One region of the Blastococcus sp. SYSU DS0973 genome, then DNA from elsewhere that is predicted to be linked to it. Evidence: riboswitches for the same ligand, from Rfam matches in the RefSeq annotation. Region 1 holds a riboswitch; each other region holds the start of a gene.
What was found. A riboswitch is a leader RNA that binds a small molecule or an ion and turns the genes downstream of it on or off. The one in region 1 is predicted to bind cyclic di-AMP.
Positions count from the first base shown of each region.

Region 2: linked by a shared signal. The riboswitch ahead of ACI791_RS00850 (LysM peptidoglycan-binding domain-containing protein) and the one ahead of ACI791_RS07680 (hypothetical protein) in region 1 are both predicted to bind cyclic di-AMP.
Region 3: linked by a shared signal. The riboswitch ahead of ACI791_RS00395 (NlpC/P60 family protein) and the one ahead of ACI791_RS07680 (hypothetical protein) in region 1 are both predicted to bind cyclic di-AMP.
Region 4: linked by a shared signal. The riboswitch ahead of ACI791_RS01035 (murein hydrolase activator EnvC family protein) and the one ahead of ACI791_RS07680 (hypothetical protein) in region 1 are both predicted to bind cyclic di-AMP.

Region 1 covers NZ_JBJHAN010000003.1:199,841-205,414, reverse strand. Annotated here, with positions in the region: gene ACI791_RS07690 (DNA-directed RNA polymerase subunit alpha C-terminal domain-containing protein) at 1-49, shown strand, start outside; gene ACI791_RS07685 (bifunctional 3'-5' exonuclease/DNA polymerase) at 95-1,858, shown strand; cyclic di-AMP (ydaO/yuaA leader) riboswitch at 1,928-2,075, shown strand; gene ACI791_RS07680 (hypothetical protein) at 2,344-3,258, shown strand; gene ACI791_RS07675 (hypothetical protein) at 3,477-3,803, opposite strand; gene ACI791_RS07670 (protein kinase domain-containing protein) at 3,923-5,574, shown strand, end outside.
Region 2 covers NZ_JBJHAN010000001.1:168,818-174,391, reverse strand. Annotated here, with positions in the region: gene ACI791_RS00870 (histidine kinase) at 1-288, shown strand, start outside; gene ACI791_RS00865 (response regulator) at 285-920, shown strand; gene ACI791_RS00860 (VOC family protein) at 986-1,369, opposite strand; gene ACI791_RS00855 (hypothetical protein) at 1,417-1,731, opposite strand; cyclic di-AMP (ydaO/yuaA leader) riboswitch at 2,055-2,229, shown strand; gene ACI791_RS00850 (LysM peptidoglycan-binding domain-containing protein) at 2,237-3,115, shown strand; gene ACI791_RS00845 (class I SAM-dependent methyltransferase) at 3,214-3,921, opposite strand; gene ACI791_RS00840 (APC family permease) at 3,949-5,229, opposite strand; gene ACI791_RS00835 (prepilin peptidase) at 5,355-5,574, shown strand, end outside.
Region 3 covers NZ_JBJHAN010000001.1:76,501-82,074, forward strand. Annotated here, with positions in the region: gene ACI791_RS00385 (glycosyltransferase family 4 protein) at 1-553, opposite strand, end outside; gene ACI791_RS00390 (M48 family metallopeptidase) at 550-1,833, opposite strand; gene ACI791_RS00395 (NlpC/P60 family protein) at 2,346-3,422, opposite strand; cyclic di-AMP (ydaO/yuaA leader) riboswitch at 3,439-3,618, opposite strand; gene ACI791_RS00400 (hypothetical protein) at 3,806-4,126, opposite strand; gene ACI791_RS00405 (NlpC/P60 family protein) at 4,243-5,505, opposite strand.
Region 4 covers NZ_JBJHAN010000001.1:207,637-213,210, forward strand. Annotated here, with positions in the region: gene ACI791_RS01025 (maleylpyruvate isomerase family mycothiol-dependent enzyme) at 174-1,049, shown strand; partial or broken gene ACI791_RS01030 (TVP38/TMEM64 family protein) at 1,197-1,727, opposite strand; gene ACI791_RS01035 (murein hydrolase activator EnvC family protein) at 1,774-2,991, opposite strand; cyclic di-AMP (ydaO/yuaA leader) riboswitch at 3,002-3,158, opposite strand; tRNA gene ACI791_RS01040 (tRNA-Ile) at 3,309-3,382, shown strand; gene ACI791_RS01045 (esterase/lipase family protein) at 3,957-5,357, opposite strand; gene ACI791_RS01050 (hypothetical protein) at 5,354-5,574, opposite strand, start outside.

The sequences.
Region 1 (5,574 bases):
CACGGTGCTCACCGCGCCGGCCCGCTGTCTGCGCCGGTTGCTCGGCTAGGGACCGGCCCGTGGATCCCTCGGTGCCGTCGGCGACACTGCGGGGGTGCAGCGGGTCCTGCTCCGGCGCCGCGAGTCCGCGGTGGAGGTCACGGAGCACAGCGACGACGGGTCGACGGCGGCGGCCACCCGCATCCCGGTCGAGGAGCTGCCCGCCGTCGTCGCCGAGCGGGAGGCCGCACCGGCGCCCGTCCGCTGGGTCTGGGACGACACGACCCGCTGGTACCCGGCCCTGCTGGCGGCCGGGGCGCGCGTGGAGCGCTGCACCGACCTGCGGCTGAGCCACGCCCTGCTGCGGCGGTCGCCGTTCGCCGACCAGGCGCTCCTCGTCGGTGGGGACACCGCCGGCTGGGACGCGCTGCAGCCGGTCGCGGCGGCCGGCCCCGCGCTCTTCCCGCCCGCTGATCCGGCTGACCTGCTCGACCCGGCGGCCGAGCACCGGCGCCAGCAGGCGGCCCTGGCCGCCTCGCCGCGGCGCGGCCGGCTCGCCCTGCTGCTCGCGGCGGAGTCCGCCGGCGCTCTGGTTGCCGCCGAGATGACGTACACCGGCCTGCCGTGGCGGGCCGACGTGCACGAGCGCCTGCTGACCGCGCTGCTCGGCCCCCGCCCGGTGGCCGGCGGGAGGCCGGCGGTGCTCGAGCGGCTGCTCGGCGAGATCCGTGCGGCGCTGGGCGTCCCGGGGCTCAACCCCGACTCGCCGGCCGAGCTGCTGCGAGCGCTCCAGCAGGCCGGTCTCCCGGTGGCAGACACCCGTTCGTGGACCCTCGAGCAGCTGGACCACCCCGTGATCCCGGCGCTGCTCGAGTACAAGAAGTTGATGCGGCTGCTCACGGCCAACGGCTGGAGCTGGCTGGAGACCTGGGTGCAGGAAGGGCGGTTCCGCTCCTCCTTCCTCCCCGGCGGGGTAGTCACGGGGCGGTGGGCCTCCACCGGCGGCGGCGCGCTCTCGGTGCCCACGCTCATCCGCCCCGCGGCGGTCGCGGACGACGGCTGGCGGTTCGTCGTCGCCGACGTGGCCCAGCTGGAACCGCGGGTGCTCGCGGGGATGAGCGCCGACACCGCGATGGCCGAGGCGGCGCGCGCCTCGGACCTCTACGAGGGCATGGTCGCCGGTGGGACGGTGGCGTCCCGGGCGGAGGCCAAGCTGGGCATCCTCGGCGCCATGTACGGCGGGACCCGCGGGGAGAGCGGCCGCATGATGCCACGGCTCACCCGCCGCTACCCGCGTGCCATCGGCCTGGTCGAGGAGGCGGCCCGGGCGGGGGAGCGCGGCGAGGTGGTGCACACCCTGCTGGGCCGGGGGGCGCCGTCGCCGACCGGGGCGTGGGCGCAGCGGGCGGTCGAGCTCGGGGAGCCCGCGGAGCAGGCCGGCTCCCGGGAGGACCGCGACCGCGCCCGCCGTGCGTGGGGGCCGGTTCACCCGCAACTTCGTCGTCCAGGGCACCGGCGCGGAGTGGGCGCTGTGCTGGATGGCCGACCTGCGCAACCGGTTGTGGCGGCTGGGCGGGACCGGGTCGCCGGCCGAGCGGCCGCACCTGGCCTTCTTCCTGCACGACGAGGTCGTCGTGCACGCTCCGGAAGACCTGGCCGACGACGTGGTGGAGGCGGTCCGGGCCGCCGCGTCGACCGCCGGACGCCTGCTGTTCGGCGCGTTCCCGGTGGACTTCCCGCTCGACGTCGCCGTCGTCCGGTCGTGGGCCGACGCCGGCTGAGCCGGGGTCCGCCCTACACCGCCGGGGGGCCGGTGAGGGGCAGGCGACACACGTCACGCCGTGGAAATAACCGGCCCTCGATTGTCACAACTGCATAACGGCGGTTACCGTGGCCAGGTCCGATCGGTCGACACGTCCCCGTCCGGGGAGTCCGATCGGCGCCGCCGAGTCACCCACTGCCATCGCGCTGCGGGTGAGCCGGGGACCCACCGCAGCACTGGGGTGAATCCTGCGCCGAGCACGTCGGCGGCGCGGGTAGGGCTACTTCCCGCCCGAATCCGTCAGCTAACCCGGTAGGCGGCAACGGAAGAAACGGAGAGCCGCCGCATGGCGCGCCCTTGCACCGCCGCACGTCCCTGCACCACCCGGCACCGCCGCATCCGGGTGCGCCCGCGGAACTGACCGCGCCACGCCCGGCGCCCCGCCGACTGCCGCCCACCACCGAGCACTTCCCGCTCGACCGGCTCCCCGCCGTCTCCCGGTGGCCCAGGCAGTCGTCCTGACGCCGGCGCCCTGCTGCCCGCACCCCGCCGCGGCCCGCTCTCCGGCCGGTCGCGCGAACACCCTCGGAGCTTCCGTACCCATGAATGTTTGCACCACCACCTCCGGCCGCCGCCGCCCGCCGGCGCACGTCCGCCGTCCCGCCCTGTACCTGGGTGCCGCCGCCGCCGGCGCGCTCCTCGTCAACGTCCTCGTCGGCGCGGACCCGGCGGCGCAGGCCGAGGCCGATGCGCCGCAGTCGGTCAGCGTCGCCCAGGAGCTCGGGCTCACCGCCCAGTCCGGCCCGATCGACGTGACCGAGGACCTGGCCCCGCTGCAGGACCTCACCGCCAGCCGCAGCACCCGCGCCGCCGAGCAGGTCGCGGCGCAGCAGGCCCAGGCCGCCGCCGACCAGGTGGAGCTCGACCGGCAGAAGGCCGAGGCGGAGGCCGCAGCCCGTGCCGAGGCCGAGGCCGAGGCCATGGCCGAGGCGGAGGCCAAGGCGAAGGCCGAGGCCGAGGCGAAGGCCGCCGCGGCCGCGGAGGCAGCGGCACCGGCTGCCGCGGCACCGGCTGCCGCGGCACCGGCTGCCGCGAGCCGGAGCCGGCAGGCGCCGGTGTCCAGCTCGCCGGCCGCCTCGGTGGCCGCGTCGGCGGTCGCGCGGATCAGCAACAGCGCCGGAGCCGTCAGGCCGCAGGCCCAGGCCGCGGCCGACGCCGTGGTCAGCAACGTGCCGGGTGCGGCGAGCATCACGATCGGCGGCACGCGCGCCAGCGCGGCCGATCCGGGTGGTCACCCGTCCGGGCTGGCGCTGGATTACATGGTCATGTCCAACGCGGCGCTCGGGGACGCCATCGTCGCGTACCACCGTGCGCACTGGGCCGAGCTCGGGGTGGACTACATCATCTGGCAGCAGCGCATGCTGTCGTCCGCGAACGGCTCCTGGCAGCCCATGGCGAACCGGGGCAGCCCCACGGCCAACCACATGGATCACCCGCACGTGAACTACCGGGGCTGATCGCCGACGCCCCGGGCCCGGCAGGGCCCGGGCCGCTCGACCCCCGGAGGACGTAGCGTCAGCTTCCGGACGACCGACAGCGGCAGCACCCGCATGGCCAGTGGGGGATCGGCACCCGGGGCCCACACGGGGACGTGCTGATCTCTCTCCGAGCGGATGGAGCCGTGGGCGGTCGACGTGCTCATGCGTCGGGGCCTGCCGACCGGCTCGCCCGTCGGTCAGTCCGGTTCGGCGGGTACGGACCCGGTGCCGGCCAGGGCCCGTGTCAGCGCCGCGGAACGGCGCAGCGGCAGCTGCCGACCGGCCCGCGCGGCGGCGTCGAGGTGGTCGAGCAGCAGCTGCCGGCCGGCGGCGGAGAGCCCGGTCACCGAGCCGGCGTCGACCGCATCGACGCGCACCGGCTCGCCGCCGTAGTGCTGCAGGAAGGCGTCGACGACGGCGTCGTCGACCTCCCCGGCCAGGCACAACACCCGGCCGCCGGCCGTGTTGAGCAGCCGGACCACGCCGCGCACCTGCGCGGACGGACGGGAGGGGAACGGGTGCACCACCCCAGTCTGACCTCCTCGGGGCCGACGGGGTTCGGCTACGGCCGGGACGGGCACCCACAGGGGCACGGGCGACGGGCGGGGACGGCCTCGCGGGGACCAGCACGAGGGAATCGGGAGTGGCCACGGCCGAGACCAGCCGGCAGATCCTCGGCGACCGGTACGAGCTGCGCGACCTGATCGCCGTCGGCGGGATGGGCCAGGTGTGGCGGGCCCGCGACGTGCTGCTCGACCGTTGGGTGGCCGTCAAGGTGCTGCGCAGTGAGTACGCCGACAACCCGGTGTTCGTGGCGCGGTTCCGCACGGAGGCCCGGAACGCCGCCAGCCTCAGCCACCCCAACATCGCCGCCGTCCTCGACTACGGCGAGTCGACGGCGGAGGGCACCGGCGAGCACCTCGCCTACCTCGTCATGGAGTTGGTCGACGGGCCGCCGCTGTCGGCGCTGCTGGCCGAGGACGGGTCGCTCGGCACCGGCGCCGCCCTCTCGGTCCTGCAGCAGGCCGCGGCCGGGCTCGCCGCCGCTCACCGGGCCGGTGTGGTGCACCGCGACGTCAAGCCGGCCAACATCCTGCTGACCCACGACGGCACCGTGAAGCTCACCGACTTCGGCATCTCCTGGTCGGCGGGCAGCGTGCCGCTGACGCAGACCGGCCAGGTGATCGGCACGGCGCAGTACATGTCCCCCGAGCAGGCCAGGGGCGAGCACGTCGGCCCGGCGAGCGACGTCTACGCCCTGGGGCTGGTCGGCTACGAGTCCCTCGCCGGGCACGCCGCCTTCGACGGCGACAACCCGGTGACCGTCGCGCTCAAGCAGGTGCAGGAGCACCCCGAGCCCCTGCCCGCCGCGCTGCCGCGGGACGTCCGCGCCCTCATCGACGCCGCGCTGGTCAAGGACCCCGACGACCGCCTGCCCGACGGGAACGCCTTCCTGCACGCGGTCGAGGAGACGATGCACGGCCCGCCGGACACCGCGTCCCTCACCCGGCCCGTGGCCGTCGTGGCGGCCGCCCGCGCGACCGGCTCCCGGGGCGGCACGGGCGCGCACCGGGGGACCGGTTCGGTCGGGGAGGCCGGCGCCCGCCGGGAGACGCCGGCAGAGCGACCCGCGGGGCGCCGGCCGGTCCTCCTGGTCCTCCTCCCGGTCATCGTCTTCCTCCTGCTCGGCGGAGGCGTGGCCGCCCTGCTCGCCGCGTCGGCCTCCGATCCCGGCGGTGCGGCCGGGGCCGTCGAGTCGCAGTCGGTCGCCGAGGTGGACCTGGTGGCCGCGGACTACGTCGGGCGGCCGGTCGAGGAGGTCGTCGCCGAACTCAGCGCGCTCGGCCTGACCGTGCGGCTGCAGGAGGAGCCGACCCCGGGCGGTGTCGCGGGGACAGTGACCGGAGTCGAGGCCGCCGATGCGCGACCCGAGCCCGGGGACGAGGTCCTCGTCCGCGTCGCGGCACCACCCGCCGCGCCGGACACGTCGTCGTCGACCGACGGCGGCGGCGCCACGGCGCCCGCGCCGGCCCCTGCGCCCGCGCCGGCCCCTGCGCCCGCGCCGGCCCCTGCGCCTGCGCCGGCCCCTGCGCCCGCGCCGGCCCCTGCGCCTGCGCCGGCCCCTGCGCCCGCGCCGGCCCCTGCGCCCGCGCCGGCGGCCACGACGACGGAGCCGCCGGCCGTCGACGAGCCGGCGCCCGGGACGTCGGCGCCCAGCAGCCCGGCCGGCGACCCCACCGATCCGGGCACCGGCACGCCCACCGCGCCGGCCGACGAGGGGACCGGCACGCCGAC
Region 2 (5,574 bases), on a different contig from region 1:
GCCGCCGTCGAGGTGGCCGCATTCCGGATCACGCAGGAGGCCATGACCAACGCGATCCGGCATGCCGACGCCCAGCACATCACCGTGCGGCTGACCGGGAGACCGGACGCCGTCTCCGTCGACGTCGTCGACGACGGCCGGGGCTGCCCGGACGACGCGGCGCCCGGCCTGGGCCTGCAGTCGATGCGCGACCGCGCCACGGAGCTCGGCGGGAGCTGCCAGGTCGCGCCGGCACCCGGTGGCGGCACCCGGGTGTCGGCCGTCCTGCCGTTGGGAGGGAAGCTGTGATCCGTGTCGTTGTCGCCGACGACCACCCCGCCTTCCGGGCGGGGCTGCGCGTTCTCCTGCAGGACAGCGGGGTGGACGTCGTCGCCGAAGCGGCCGACGGTCCCGCGGTTGTCGACGCCGTGGTCGAGACCCGTCCCGACGTGGCCCTGCTCGACCTGCAGATGCCGGGACTCACCGGAGTCGAGGTCACGAAGCGCCTGCAGGAGCTGGTGCCGGCCACCCGGGTGCTCGTGCTCACGATGATCGAGGCCGACGAGACGGTGCTGGCCGCGATCCGCGCCGGCGCTTGGGGTTACCTGCTCAAGGGGGCGGGCCAGGAGGAGATCGAGCGGGCCGTCCGCGCCGTCGCCGGGGGACAGATGGTCTACGGCGCCGGCATCGCTCCGCGTGTGATGGCCTTCTTCACCGCCCGGTCCGGTGCGGTGCTGCCGCCACTGCCGGAACTGTCCGACCGGGAGCGGCAGGTGCTCACACTGGCCGCTGAAGGTCGCACGAACGCCGACATCGCCCGGCGGCTGTTCCTGTCGGAGAAGACCGTGCGCAACCACATGTCGAGCATCTTCACCAAACTCGGCGTGACCGACCGTGCCTCTGCCGTGGCCCGCGCCCGCGACGCCGGCCTGGGTAGATAGCTACCGGCGGAGCCGGTGGCCCAGCAGCGCGCCGGGCCACCGGTGCCCTCCGCGTCCGCGTCGGCTCAGCGCTGGTCGCGGCGCAGGGGATGGTCGTCGGGAACCTCCACCACGACGATCCGGACGCCGTCCGGATCCTCGATCCACATCTCGACCAGCCCCCATGGCTCGAGCCGGGGCGGCTGCGTGACCGTCACGTCGGCCGACGTGAGACGGCGGTGTTCGGCGGCGACGTCGCGGACCTGCAGCCACAGCGCGAGCCCCTTCGGGCTGTCCGCCGACCGACCGGAGACCTCCAGCAGCCCGTTGCCCAGGAAGAAGACGACCCCCGGATGCTCTGGGGGTCCGAACTCGCGATGGACCGCCAGGCCCAGGACGTCTCGGTAGAACGACTGCGACCGCTGCGGATCGGACGGTCGCAGCAGCATACGGCTGCTCAGGATGTCCATGGCGCCATCCTCCCTCGCACCGACCAGGTGGGACGCCGCCGCGGGGCTCAGGCGGCGATCGGGTGGTGGTGGCAGCGCCCGCCGATGGTGGTCCGGGCCCCGCACGGCGCACCGGCCTTGGTCCGGCCGCCGCTCTCTCCGCAGCGAGCCGGCGACCCCGGCTGCGTGGGCACCGGCCCGGCCAGGACCGGGCGGGCGAAGGGCAGGACGACGGCGTCGTGCCCCGGCGCCCGGGCGGCCGAGGGGGCGGCGGCAGTGGTGGTCACGTTCTCGCGATGGCCGGCACGACGGCGCAGGGCCGCCGCGGCGGTCAGGCCGGCGGCGAAGGCAGCGATCGCGGTGGCGGCGTGGCTGGTGCGCATGCCTGTGTCATCGGCAGTCCGGGAGGCCGGCGGAACGTCCGCCGACCGGTTCGCCGCCGGCGTCGAGCGCTGGCCGGGTGCCGGTCACCCGGGGTTGGACCACCGGCTGCCGGCCGCCGTCTGCACCGGCCAGGGTCGGGACCGCCCGAGCCGTCGCCGTCGAGGGCTGCGGCCCGTTCCGGCCGCAATCGTTCCGCTCTGTGCGCACGTCCGGTCACCCTGCGTCCGCCGCCACGGTGGGTCCCGGGAAAAGCCGGGCATGGACTCCTGCCGCCCCTCCCGCTCTGCCTACGGTGCCCCATGTCCGCCGATCGGCGGAACCGGATGGCGTACCGCCGAACCTGCCCCCGCCACCCGGCTACATCGAGACGATGGGCAGGCGCGGGGGACCCACTCTCGCAGGACCGGGCCGTCAGGCCCTGGGGTGAAGCCGTGATCCGCGGCCGGGCAGCTCTCGCCCGAACCCGACAGCTAACCCCGCAGGCGGCGAGAGGCTCACATCCCCATGCGCAATCGCTCCCAGGGGCGGCACCGTGCCGCCCGCACGTCGGCCGTGGCCGTCGTGGCACGCCCCGCGGCAGTGCTCGCGGCAGCATCGGCCCTCTCCTTCACCGGCCTGGCTTCCGCCGCGGCCCACACCGGTGAGCACACGGTGCAGCCCGGTGACACGCTGAGCTCCCTGGCGGCCGCCCACGGCACCTCGTGGCAGACCGTCTACGACGTCAACCGCGCCACCATCGGCGCGAACCCGAACGTCCTGCGCGTCGGGCAGGCGCTGTCCATCGGCGGCTCCGCACCGGTGGAGGCCGCTCCGAGCACGGCTGCGGGCTCGTACACCGTGCAGGCAGGGGACACGGTGGGCAGCATCGCCGCCCGCCACGGCACCACCTGGCAGCAGCTGCACGCCCTCAACCTGCAGGTGATCGGTCCCAACGCGAACGTCCTGCGGGTCGGTCAGCGTCTCGCCCTCAGCGGCGGGGGCGGCCCGGCCGCCGTCGTGGACGCGCCGGTGCCGCGGGCAAGCCGGGCGGAGCGGCCGGCTGCGGCTCCTGCCGCGTACGACGTGTGGGCCCCCCACGTGCGGCCCGCCGTCCAGGAGGTCGCCGAGCGGTTCGGCATCCCGACGGTCCTCACCCGGCCCGGCCACAGCCCGGCGCAGGACCGTGCCGCGGACTTCATGGTCTACGACGACCGCGCCGCCGGTGACGCGATCGCCCAGTACGTCGTCGACAACGCCGCGCGGTTCGGCGTCGACTACGTGATCTGGCAGCAGCGGATCGCCGCCTCGTGGACCGGTTGGGCGTGGCAGGGCATGGCGGACCGGGGATCGCCCACCGCCAACCACATGGACCACCCGCACGTGGCCTTCCGGACCGCCGGCTGACCACCGGCGAGCGTCTCCTGCCGCCTTCGGCAGGAGACGCTCGCCACGCCGGTGGCCGCCGGGTCGTGCGTGGGCGTCCGGCCCCGCATGCCGGTCCGTCAGACGGCGACGGCGGTGACGAACGTGCAGATGCCCTCGCCCGAGTCGGCCCGGTGCCGCAGGCCGATGGCCGCCAGCAGCGCCGTCTCCACGCGGTGGGCCAGGCGCCGGGGGCCCTCGTACCAGGTGCTGCCGCCGGTGGTCACGGTGACGTCGGTGAAGCCGGCCAGCCGGACGTGCTCGACGAGCATCCAGTCGGGGAGGATCGAGATGTGGCCGGGCTGGTGGTAGTGCTTCGGCCCGAAGATGAACGGCGCCCCCCGGAGGAACATCTTCAGCCGGGAGTGCGGATGGGTGATGTTCGGCGTGCTGACGACCAGCCGGTCGCCGGGCCGGAGCAGCGACCGGATCGAGCGGAGCACCTTCCGCGGGTTCTCGACGTGCTCGAGCGTCTCGACGCACACGACCATGTCGAAGGGGCCGCGGGTCTCCTCGGTCCACACCGGGTCGTCGAGGTCCAGCCGGTGGATCCAGTCGTGCGGCGGGTCGAGGTCGGTGGGCACGACGTCGAACCCGGCCTCGCGCATCCGGCACGCCAGTGCTCCGCAGCCGGCACCGACCTCGAGGATCCGGCCGCCCTCGGGCAGTGCCTGTTGCACCAGTTCGACCGCGTACTCGTGCACGCCCGGAGCGGCGTGGACACCGTGCCCCTGGTAGGACCAGATGGCCGCGGTGCGGTGGCTGGAGGAGTGCTCGTCCACGGTCACGTCCGGAGTCTGACCTACCCGCGGCCGCTACGCGCGGTCGTGCGCCGTGGAGCCCGGACCTGACGTCCGCAGCCGGACCGCCCGGTACAGCACTCCGGCGGCCAGCGTGCCCGTTCCGGCCAGCACCGACGGCCACGGCAGGGTCGCCGCCAGCGCCAGGCAACCGACGACACCGGCCACCTGCACGCCCCGCGGCCAGCGCCGGTGGCCGGCCGCCTGGGTGAAGGCGGCGACGTTGGCGACGACGTAGTACAGCAGCACGCCGAACGACGAGAACCCGATGACCGCGCGCAGGTCGACGGTGAGCACCAGCGCGCACACCACCGTGCCCAGCGCCAGCTCCGCGCGGTGCGGCACGCGGTGGCGTGGGTGCACCGTGGCCAGCGCGCGCGGGAGGTCGCCGGTCCGCGCCATCGCCAGCGACGTCCGGCCCACCCCGGCGACCAGCCCGAGCAGAGCCCCGAGCGCGGCGGCGGAGGCCGCGATCCGGACGACCGGTGCGGCCCACGCCCAGCTCCCGGCCGCGACGGCGTCGGCGAGCGGGGTGGCCGTTCCGGCGATCCCGACCGGCCCGAGGACGAGCAGCAGCGTTCCCGCGACGATGGCGTAGACGGCGACCGCGATGCCCAGCGCCAGCGGGATGGCGCGGGGGATGGTGCGGGCGGGGTCGCGGACCTCCTCGCCCATGGTGGCGATGCGGGCGTAGCCGGCGAAGGCGAAGAAGAGCAGCCCGGCCGACTGCAGGACGCCGTACCAGCCGTCCGGTCCGGCGGTCCAGCCGGTGAGCCGGGCCGGGTCCGCGGCGCCGGGAGCGAGGGCGGCGAGGACCGCCACGGCGAGCCCGGCCAGCACGACGCCGACCAGCACGCGGGTGAGCCCGGCGGTCCGGGTGACCCCGTGGTAGTTGACCGCCACGAGCGCCACGACGGCGGCGACCGCTCCGGTCCGCTCCCAGGCCTGCGGAACGGCGTACGCGGCGAAGGTCAGCGCCATGGCCGCGCAGCTGGCGGTCTTGCCCACCACGAACGCCCAGCCGGCCAGGAAGCCCCACCAGGGCCCGAGGCGCTCCCGCCCGTAGAGGTAGCTGCCGCCCGACTCCGGGTACTGCGCGGCCAGCTGCGCCGAGGAGGTCGCGTTGCAGTAGGCCACCGCGGCCGCCAGCGCGAGACCGATCAGCAGCCCGGCCCCGGCCGCCCGGGCAGCAGGCGCGAAGGCCGCGAAGACCCCGGCGCCCATCATCGAGCCCAGCCCGATGACGACGGCGTCCGTGGTGCCCAGCCGGCGGGCGAGCTCGGGGCCGGTGCTCACCGGAGCCCGCGATCGCAGCGCACGCCGGCGACCCTAAGGGGTGGGGAGGAGCCGGGAGTGGCGCGGCGGTGCAGGGCGCCGCACCGGCGCCGTGTCATCGTGGCCGGCATGGGACCAGTGCGCCGGTGAGCGGCACCGCCGTCGCCCTCGTGGCGGCCGTCGCCGGGATCCCGATCGGCCTTCTCGTGAACCGGGCCGCCGGCCGCTTCCCGTGGCCGGCGGAGGTGCGGGTGCGGGAACTGGTCGGTCCCGGGCCCGTCGCGGTCCGCCCCCCGGTGCTCGAGCTCGTCAGCGCGGTCCTGTTCGGCCTGGTGGGCCTGCGCTTCGGCGCGGTGGCCGAGCTGC
Region 3 (5,574 bases), on a different contig from region 1:
ACCGGGCGCGCACCGGCGCCCCGTCGACCTGCGGCGTGAACCGGTCGACGTCGACACCGGGCGAGAGCTGGACCAGCCGCGCCCGCGCGCCGAGCGCCGGCGCCAGGCGGTCCCGGGTGTACTCGCTGATGTAGGTGACCACGTCCAGCCCGGAGGCGATCCGCTGCATCACCTGGCGGCTGCCCGGCAAGGCCACCCAGCCGGTCTCGTGCCCGTGGGTGGCGGCGACGAGGTGCCGCACCCCGGCCGCCCGCAGGGTGGGGGCCAGCAGGCCCAGTGGGGCGGCCGCGCCGAAGAACGCGGTGTCGCACCCGAACCGGTCGACCAGCTCCACCGCCGCGCGCGCCGTGGCCCGGGTGGGGAGGAGCATCCCCGTCGGCCGGCGCACCACCGGGTACGGGAGCCCCGCGTCGTGCTCGGCGGAGCCGGGCGAGTCCGACGCGAGCACGACCAGCGAGTCCGGCGGGCGGCGGGCGAGCAGCGCCGCGACGAACGTCTGGATGCCGCCCTGCCGGGGCGGGAAGTCGTTGGTGACGACGAGGGTGCGGCTCACCGCGGCCGCTCCAGCCGGCGCCAGTCCTCGGCCATGGCGATGCGCTGCGCGGTGGTGGGGTGGCTGCCGAAGAACCAGTGCCAGGCGGCCGGTGGGTCGGGGTCGCCGAGGTTCGCGGTCGCCAGCCGCCGTTGCATGGCGGTGAAAGCCTCCGGATCACGGGTGAGGTCCAGGGCATGGAGGTCGGCCCGCTCCTCGATCTGCCGGGAGACCAGGTTCTGCACCGGGGTCGAGACCAGCCCGCCCACGGCCACCAGGAAGAGCAGCAGCGGCACGACGAGCGGATCGCCGGGCGATTCGGCACCCGCGCGCCGCAGGAGGGCCCGCCGGGTCACCAGCCACCCGGCCAGCGCGGTGGCCGCTCCCGCGCCCAGGGCGCCCATGAGGGTGCCCGTCAGGACGTCGTCGGTGGCCACGTGCCCGAGCTCGTGGGCGACGATCGACTCGATCTCCTCCTCCGGCAGCTCGGCGAGGACCGTGTCGTAGAGGACGATGCGGCGGGTGGACCCGAAGCCGGAGACGTAGGCGTTGAGAGCCGTCGTGCGGCGGGAGGCGTCGGAGACGAGGACGTCCTGCACCGGGGTGCCGTTCTCGTCGGCCAGCGCGAGCAGGTCGGTGCGCAGCTCTCCGGCCGGCAGCGGCTCGAACGAGTTGAAGGCCGGTTCGATGACCACCGGGTAGAGGAAGGAACCGATCACCACGAGGGCCGCCGCCGCTCCTCCGGCCCACGCCCACCAGGTGCGCGGGGCGCGGCGCACCAGCCAGAGGACGACCAGGACCACCACGGCCGTGAGCGCCGCGCTGATGGCCACCGAGACGGCGACGTCGCGCAGCCAGAGGCCCCACCCGCGGGTGGACAGGCCGTACCGGCGGCGGACCGTCTCGGCGTAGGCCGACACCGGGAGAGTCGCCAGGCGGCCGACGACCACGAGGGCCGGCACGCCGACCAGCACCTGGACGAACCAGCGGCCGCCCAGCGGGGCCGCCACGGCGTGCACGAGCCGGCCGCCGAGCCGGGTCAGGCCCAGGACCGCCGAGACGGCCAGCCCGAGCGCCATCGAGAGCAGCGAGGCGGGGCGCAGGGCGGCCGCGAAGGCCTCCGCCCGGTCCAGCTGCGCAGGAGTCAGCCCCGCGGCGGGATCGGGCGCGGTGTGGCCACCGGGCGGCTCCGGGAGCACCTCCCAGGGCGTGCGGACCACGATCACGACGACGAGGGCGACCCCGAGGACCGCCGCCGTCAGGAGCGCGGCCCGGGCGCCTGCCCGCCCTCCGCCGTCCACCTGGTCGATCCTAGGTGCGCCGGCCGTCCGCACCGGCCCGGGAACCCCGTACGGGCGCGTACTCCGCGGGCACTCCTCGCAGACGAACTGCAGGAGCGCCTCCAGGTTCGACGGCGGGCCGTCGGCCCACCAGGCCGGCCACACGGGGACCGGCGGCGCGTCCCCGACGGCCGGTAGGCCACATCCGGACCGGGTGCTCCGTCGCCGTCGCCCCGGCGGTGATGCCCAGCGCCTGCCCGGCCGCGATGACGGTGAGCCACTCGGCGACGCCCCGGACGGTGCGCGTGGCCGCCGGTGGGGATCGGCCACCGGGCGGTGGAGCACGCTGACGTCGGCGAGCCCCTCGGTCAAGCCCGCGGACGGAGGGCCGGTGGCCTCCGAAGAGATCACCGGCCCGTCGTGCCCCCCGGCGGGAGCAGGGTGACCATCAGCCGGCTGACATCCCTCGCTGCGACGCGCCCCCTGCAGGATCCCGCCGCGAGCCTGCGAGCGGTGGGGGCAGGGGGTGTTTCTCAGCGGACGATCCGCCGGGCGCTGTTGTAGTTCCCCATCGAGTCCACGCTCGCCACCTTCACCGGCTGGCCCGACGTGGAGGCGTGCACCATCCGCCCGTTGCCGATGTACATGCCGACGTGGCTGACCGGGGTGTAGAAGAACACCAGGTCGCCGGGCTGCAGCTCGCCGCGGGAGACCGGTCGGCCCATCTGCGACTGCGACTTGCTGGAGTGCGGCAGCGTGACGCCGGCCGCGGCGTAGGCGTAGGACATCAGGCCCGAGCAGTCGAAGGCGTTCGGCCCACCGGCACCCCAGACGTACGGATCGCCGATCTGCGCGAGCGCGGTGTTCACCGCGACCTGGGCGGCGGCGCTGGACGCCGTGACCGCCGTGGGCGCGGGGAGGCTGTTGCCACCGTGCGCCTGGGCCACCTGGGCCTGCTGCGGGGCGGTGAGCGCATCGTACCGCCGCTGGTAGTCGGCGATCCTCGTCTCGAGGTCCTCCTGCTTCGCGGCGATCTCGACCACGGCGCGCCGGGCGTCCTCGGCGGCCTTCGCAGCGGCCTTCCGGGACTGCTCCGCGTCGTCGGCCGCCGACGAGACCTCGGTGAGGACCTCGTTGGTGTGCCCGGCGATCGCGTCGAGGATCCCGAGCTGGGACACCATCTGGTCGGCCGAGTCGCTCGACAGCAGGGCGTCGAGCCGGGTCAGTCCGCTGCCGGTGTAGGCGCTGCGGGCGAGCCTGCGGATGTGCCCGTCCAGGGCGCCGAGCCGGGCCTCGGCGGCCGCGACGGCGTCGCCGGCGGCCCGGGCGGCGCCCTCGTGCCCCTCGAGCGCGACGCGTGCGTCGTTGAGCTGCTCGGAGAGGACCTCGAGCTCGTGGTTGGCCTCGGCCACCTGCGCGGCGACCTCGTCGGCCGCGCCGGGAACGGCGACTGCGGTGCCGGGGATGACGATGACGGTCAGGGCGGCAGCCGCGCTGACCAGCACGCCGGACCGGAGCGGTCCGGAGCGGCGGGCGCTCGCGGAGCTGCGCCCGCCGGCGGCGGGAGCTCGTTCGGGGGCCTGCGTCAGCGGTGCCTGAGGGGTCGCCACGTGCGGCGGCACTCCGTTTCTTCCTCTGCAACCGCCGACCGAGTTAGCTGACGGGTTCGGGCTGGGAAGACTGGCCCTATCCCCCGCGGGCCGGCGAGCCGGCCGCAGGAGAACTCACCCCGGAACTGCGGTGGGTCCCCGGTACACCGCGGGCGCCGGTGCTGCACGCCGCCCGGTGATTAGGCGGTGTCCGGTCGGGGCCACCCTTCGACGGATGACGACCACCCGGCCGAACGGCGACGACCTTAACGATCGTGATGCGCCTGTGACAAATGTGGACCGTGGGAACGCATGCGCTCGGCTTTCCGTCCCGCACGACCCCTCCACCTGGGCGTTCACCCGATCGGGTGCACGGGCGGACACCGCGACCGGCACCGGGACGATCAGCCCGTGCGCCGCCCTGGCCCCTCGCCACCGTGACCGTCGGAACCGTGAGGATGCCGCAGCGGAGGCACGAGCCCTCCCTCCGCCAGCGCGCGGACGGCCCGGCGCTCCACGTCGTCGAACTCCACCACCACGCCCGGCGGAGGCACCACGACGTCCTCCGCCGCGGCCGCTGCGGACCCGCCACGCGAGCGGCCGGCCATCGGGACCACCACCGGGTCGGTCCCCTGCCATCCCGGCGGTGCGCCGAGCAGGACGGTCACCACGCAGTCGGCGCAGCCGGTCCCCCGGACGGTGCAGGTGTCGCAGTCGATGAGCATCGCTTCTTCTCCTCCGTGAGTCGTTCCGCACGGTAGGGCGAGGCGCCGACATTTCCGCCGCGCCGCCGTCCGGCAGCCGGCCTCACGTGCCGGCGTACTCCCAGTGCCAGGGCTCCTCACGCCCGTTGCCGGGATCGGCCCGAGGTCGGGTGCAGGAAGCCGAACCGGCCCGCGTTCGCCACCATCCAGGAGTACTGCCGCGTCCCGAACGACTGGACGCCGCCGCAGAGGTCCACCGCGAGGCCCCAGCCGTGGTTGCTCGTGCCGGGGACCGCGGCGAGGGCCGGCTTCTCTCCGTACAGCCGGACCTGGCCGGCGTACGTGCGGTAGGAGTCGGTGATGCAGAGCGGAGCGCCGAGGTCGGCCGCGTACGCCGAGGACATCGCCCGGTAGGCGGCCGCCGCGTCGCAGCGCAGCGAGTGCCCGCCGACGCCCAGCGGGCACATCGCGCTGGGCGGGATGAACCCGTTCGGATAGCCACCCCAGGCGCGGGCGCCGTCATAGCTCGGTGGGTAGACCGTGTTGCCGCACTCGGTCCGCAGCGCCCCCGGAGCCGGTCCGGGCACCGGGACGGCGGGCCGCTGACCCAGGCCGGGTCGCCCGACCGCCAGCACCTGGTCGGCCGGCAGCGTCCGGACCACCACGGCGCCGGCCCGGGCGTCGGCGGCGAGCATCGTGCGTTGGTCCAGCGCCATGCCGACATGCCCCAGCCCGGCCTCGCCGGAGCCGAGGAAGACGAGGTCGCCGGGGAGCACGTCGGCGGCGGCCACGGGGGTGGCGGTCGCGAACAGCTCCCCCTGCGTCGCCGGCACCGGGACGCCGGCCCGCTCGAACGCGGCCTGCACCAGCGTGCCGCAGCCCCAGGAGTCCGGCCCCGCCGTACCGGGGGCGTACGGCCGCCCGAGCGCCTCCATCGCCGCGCTCACCGCCGTCAGCGTCTTCACGGGCAGCACCAGCAGCGAGCTGGGCTGCCCCGGCAGCTGGGCGACCCCGCGCTGGGCCCCGCCCCCGCCGGCAGCCACGGGCACCAGCCCGTCCGGCAGGCCCCGAGCCGGGTCGCGCAGCGCGGCGGCGGGCACGGTGTCGACGCCCGCGGCGCGCAACTGGTCCACGTAGGCGCGCCAGCTGGCCGCCGTCTGCTCGTTGACGTCCAACTGCTCGCGCTGCAACCGGGACAGCTGGCCGTCGACGACCTGCAGCGCCTCGTCGAGCTCCGCCGTGACCGCGGCCGCGGCCTCCTCGAGCGCGGCGACCCGGGCGCTGACCTCGTCGGCCCGCGCCCGGGCCTGCCCGAGCGCACCCTGGGCCCGCTCCTCCTCCAGGGCGGCGCGCCGGTGCCCCTCCGCGACGCCGATGACGTCGGCGGCGTGCGCGTCCACGGCGCGAGGAAGCCCAGGGCGGAGAGCACCTCACCCGGGTCGCCCGCTCTGAGCAGGAGGGTCAGGGGG
Region 4 (5,574 bases), on a different contig from region 1:
GATTACCTTCCATGGTTGTCGAACCACGAAGCGTGCGTCCGCTGCCGCCCCAGGACCGAGCAGGCCGGGGTGGTGGCGGCTGGGCCCGTTTCCGAGCGGGACGGCGTCGCCGTTCCCATGCCTGGCCCGGCGGAGCCCCGGGTAGGGGGCCTGACGTGGGCGGACACCAGGGGATGGCCGAGGCAGATCGTGACGAGGTCGCCGGCATGGTGCTCGGCGCGTGGGATGCCTTCCTGGCGCAGGCCGCGTCGATCGACCTCGGCCGCCCGTCGCGCCTGCCCGGTTGGCGGGCGCACGAGATCTGCGTGCACCTGGGCTGCTGGGACGACCACGCCGCGCTGCACGACCTCATCGCCTCCGCGCGGGCCGGTGGGCCGGGAACGCCACCGGACCCCGACGCGGTGAACGCCCGGGTCACGGCCGCGCACCGCGACGCCTCCCGCGAGGAGGTGCTGGCCGCGCTGCGCCGCAACCGCGAGACGACCGCGCGCTACCTGGCCGACGAGCCCGTGGAGCTCGACACCGCACCGGCGGTCTCCGTCGTGGGCCGGCTACCGCTGCTGAGCGTCGTGCTCGGCCAGGCCTACGAGCTCGCCGTCCACGGACTGGACCTCGTCTCGTGCGGGGCCGAGCCGCCGCCGGCGGACGTCCTGCAGTCCGGCCTGGCGGCGCTGACCGACGTGACCGGTGCCCTGGCCGCCTCGACCGGCATCTCCGGGCGCGTCAGCCTCGTCACGCCGGACGGGGGCTGGGGGTTCACCGCGCACGGAGGCGGCTGGCAGGTGCGCCGCGTGCCGGCCGGCGTCGTCGACGGGCCGGCCGTCGAGGCCGCGGCCGACCTGCTTCTCGATGCCGCCTCCGGCCGGGTCAACCCGGTTCCGGCTGTGGCCCGCCGCGCGCTCAAGGTGCACGACGTCGGCGGGCTGCTGCAGCTCGCGCCCATCGTCCAGAAGGTGCCGGGCATCCCCGGCGGGCCGATCCTGCAGCTCGCGGCGCGCACCGTGGGCGGCGCCGGGGGGCTGCTGGGCCGGTTGTTCGGGCGCGGCTAGATCCGCTCCTGGCTCCGCCCGGCGTCGCCGCCACCGGTGCCAGGCGGCGGCGACGCCGAGGACCAGCACGACCACGACAGCGACGACCGGCAGGGCCGACGGCGTGCCCACCCACGCGACGACGGCACCCGCCGAGGCGCCGACGCCCACCTGGACCACCGTGCCGGGCACCAGCCCGACCGCGGTGGCGGCCACGTAGGTCCGCGGCCGGACGCCGCTGAGGCCGGCGGCGTAGTTGACCACGACGAACGGCATCATCGGGATCAGCCGGCCCGCCAGCACGGCGACGAAGCCCCGGTCGGTGAACAACCGGTCGGCGCTCCTCACCCGCGGGCCCGCCAGCCGCTCGGCAGCCGGCCGGCCCAGCCCGCGCGCGAGCGCGAAGGCGACCAGGGCCGCCAGCAGCGAGCCGGTGAGCACCACGGCCACCCCGAAGCCGAAGCCCAGGACGGCCCCGGCCAGCGCGGCGACCAGCGAACGCGGCACCGGCGCCAGCAGCACCGCCACCTGGCCGGCGATCAGCAGCGCCCAGGTGCCGGCGTCCCCGTGCTCGATCCAGCCGCGCACCGTGGTCCGGCCGGGGAGGTCGACGACGAGGGCCACGACCACCCCCGCGAGCAGCAGCGCGACGAGCAGCCCGGCGCGCAGCCAGGTGCCCTCCCCCGCCGTCGTCCGCACGGCACCATCCTGGACGACGCCGTGCGGCCGATGCGGACGAGCCGGATCAGCCGCAGCTGCCGCCGAGGGAGATGCCGCGCTGGGCCAGCCACGGCACCGGGTTGGTCCGGTCGGCGTAGAGGCCCCCGCGGTGCACCTCGAAGTGCAGGTGCGGCCCGGTGGACTGGCCGCGGTTGCCGACCTCGGCGATCTGCTGACCGCCCTCCACGACCTGGCCCGGAGTCACGAAGAACTGGTTGATGTGGCCGTAGACGGTGATCACGCCGTCGTGGTGCTGGATGGCGACCGCGAGACCGAACCCGCTGGCCGGCCCCGCCTGCAGGACGACGCCCGGCTCCGGCGTGAAGATCGGGGTGCCGATCGACGCCGCGATGTCCACGCCGAGGTGCATGGTGCCCCAGCGGGCGCCGTAGCAGGACGTGACCCGGCCCTGGGTGAGACCGGTGCCACCACCGGCCGCGGTGACCGCGCCGACGGCCTGCTCGGCGGCCTGGAGCTGGTTCCAGGTACCCGCCGGATCGGCGGTGCCCTGCATGCTCAGCATCCGGATCTCCGCCTCGCGCAGCTGCTCGTCCAGCGCCGCCTTCTCCGCGCTGAGCGCGTCGAACTCGGCCTGCGCCTCGGCGAGGAGGGCATCGACGGCCACCTGGGCCTCCTGGGCGGTGCGTGCGGCCGCGTCCCGCTGGGCGACGGCGGCGCGCGCCTCCTCGTCCAGCCGGGCCTCCCGCGCCTCGGCCACCCGGAGCTCCTCGAGCACCTCGGCCCGGTCCTCGCCGAGGAGCTCGAGCGTGGCGGCCTGCTGGAGCAGCTCTCCGGGGCCCTCGGCGTGCAGCACCATCTCCATCTCGCTGAACGTCTCGTCCTGGCCCATGTAGGCCTCCCGGCCGAGGGCCGCGACGTCGCCCTGGGTGCGCGCCACGGCCGCGCGGACAGCGGCGAGTTCGGCCGCGATGGCGTCGGCGTGCTGCTGGGCGGTCGCCAGCTCGGCCTCCGCCTGCAGCACGGCGCCGCTGGCCTCCTCGGCGCGGAGCGTCATCTGCTCCAGCCGGGCCTCGGCGTCCTTGACCCGCTGCTCGATGGAGGCGACCTCCTGGGCGACGCGGTCGTGCTCGCTCTTCGCGTCGCCGGGTGCGGCCGTCGCAGCCGTCGTCCCCAGCAGGGAGAGGGCCAGCAGAGCGGTCAGTGCGGTGGCGGCCCGACCGATGCGGCGGAGGCCCCCGCGAGTCGGCACGGTGGGGTGGTGCTGGTCGTGCGAGGTCGCCAAGGCGACGGTCTCCGTTCCTCGGTCCGCCTACCAGGTCAGCTGACGGGTTCGGGCCGGAACGTGGCCCTACCCACCTGCCCGTGGAGGCGCAGGCGGGATTCACCCCAGAGAACATGGGTCCCCGGTCCATCCGGCCATCCGGCCGCACGGTTCGGCGGGGTCCGCCCGAGCCCCCGGGTTCGGGAGCGAGGTCAGGTGGACCGCGGCAGACAGTACAAGCGGATCGGCCAGATGTCACAGCCCGGTAACGAGACGCACCTCCTGACACGGGCGGGTCCGAGCGGTGCGTCGCCTCGATCTGGCAGGCTGTCAACGCAGGGGCGGTAGCTCAGCCGGTCAGAGCATGGGACTCATAATCCCTGGGTCGTGGGTTCGAGCCCCACCCGCCCCACCGGTCTTGACCTGCGCTTTCACGCCTCGTGGTGGCACCGCCGCCGCCCCCGCGCCCTGGAGGTGGCACGACGCGGGGGCGTCGGCGCAGCCCCCTGCTGCGCAGGATGAGGCTCCGCCTCGACCTCAAACGCAGCACGAACCGTGATCTCCGCCTCGTCGGGACGATCCACCGCCATCGATGCCCGAATCGTGCCCGGCGCCACGGCGACGAGGACGAGCCGTCGACGCGCCGACCGCGCCCCCGACGCCCTGGTGCTCAGAGGCTGCGGAGTTGCCGAACCGTCCAGGACGAGGGGCCCAAGGCGCCGGCGCAGCACTACTGCGGCCGGGGTCCCCCTTCGCCTCCAGCGGCGCGCGCTGGGCCCCGTCGAGCAGGTCGACCGCGATCGCACACCCCTCGCCGGCTCGACCGGGTCGACCACGTCGTCACGGGCGACGAGCTGCCGCCCGATCCCGATGCCGATCGTCTCGATGGGCACCGCCGGATCCCCGGAGGGCCCGCAGCCCGCCAGCACCAGCACGGCCGCGCCGCCCGTGAGGCGGCAGGCCGTCGGTCGGGTCGGGGCGCCGGGTCATCTCCTGCCGATCTCGTAGACGTGCGCGACCACCGTCGCCTCCTCTCCGGGCCCGACCAGGAAGGGCGCGGCGCCGGCCCGGAAGGCGACCAACGACGGGTCGTCGCTGGCGTCGATGGCGCGGGCGGCCGACCGGTACGCCGTCCCGATGCCGTGGTTGTCCGCGATGCTGCCGTACTGGCCGTCGAAGGTGACCGTGGTGACGTTCGGGCTGTCGTCGTTGTCCCGGCTGTCCAGCTGCGGAACGACGTCGTGCGCGTTCTCCAGCGCCAGCACCTGCACCGACGACGGCACCTCCGCCCGCGCGATGGGTGAGCCGGTGGTGACCACGCTGCGCACGTCGAAGTCGAAGTCCGGCGTGCCGGCGTCGGCGGCCGCCTGGACGGCGACCATGCCGCCCTGGCTGTGCCCGACGAGCATCACCGGGTCGGCGGGGCCTGCCCCCGCTCGCCGAAGCGCCTCAGCGATCGCCTGCTGACGGGTGGTGGCGTCGCCGCCGAGCACCCGAACGTTGGTGCCCAGGTCGTGGGTCTGCGGGTTGACCGGCCCGAACGGCGCCTTCCAGTCGGCGGTGCCGGGGATGTCGACGACGTAGGCGGTGCTGCCGTTGGCGGAGGTGACCACCCGGACGGCGATCGTGTCGTGCTCGGGGCCGGAGCGCAGCGCGCGGACCTCGAGCGCCCCGAGCAAGTCGTCCACGCCCCGCGGTGCGACGACCGCGGGTCCCGAGTCGTCGCCGGGCAACGGCGTGACCACCGGGCTCCCGTCCGGCCACAGCCGGCCGAGCCGCCGAGCCGCCACCCGGACGTCTGCCCCGCCGAGCCACGGCCCGGTCAGCCCGACGGTCAGCAGGCTGATGCTGCTGCCGAGACCGGGCAGCGCGCCCATGACGTCGTCGACCAGCCCGGGGTGCTCGGTCACCCAGCGCTCGGGGTCGTCGAGCACGGCGGCGACGTCGGCCGCGACCCCGAAGGGGTCGGTTGCGACCCGGCCGGCGCCGCCGAGGACCAGTGCCCCTGCCGCAACCGGCCAGAGGAACCCGGTGGCCCACTCCAGGGCGTCGGCCAGCTCGGCCAGTGCGCGGTCCGCGGCCTCGTAGGCGGCGGCCGCGCCCTGCAGGACCACCGCCCGGGCGGCGAACCGCGCGGCGAGCACGGTGAGCCCGTCCGGGCCGTCCAGCGCGTCCAGCAGCGCGGCATCGAACCGGGCCACGCCTGCCGGGTCGAGCAGGGCGGAGGCCAGCAGGTCGGGGTCGGCCAGCACCGGGCGGCAGCGGGCGCTGGCGCTCGCGAGCTCCTCGGCCAGACCGGTGCTGCCGCGGGCGAGGGTGACCAGGTCGGCCAGGTCGGCCTCGATCCCGCCGGCGCCGCCGCGGACCGAGATCCCCGGTGCGGTCACGCCCGGCCTTCCAGGAGCGCCGCCACCGTCGGCGCGATCCAGGCACCGAGATCGGCCGGCCGCACCGGCACCACGTCGACGACCCGCCGCGGCGAGCCGCCGGGGTGGGGACGCAGGCCGACCCAGCCGCCGTCGGTGGCCAGCCACGAGACCTGCCCGGCCCCGACCGGTCCACCGGCGCCCCCCAGCACGAGGCAGTCGAGCGATCCGGCCGTGC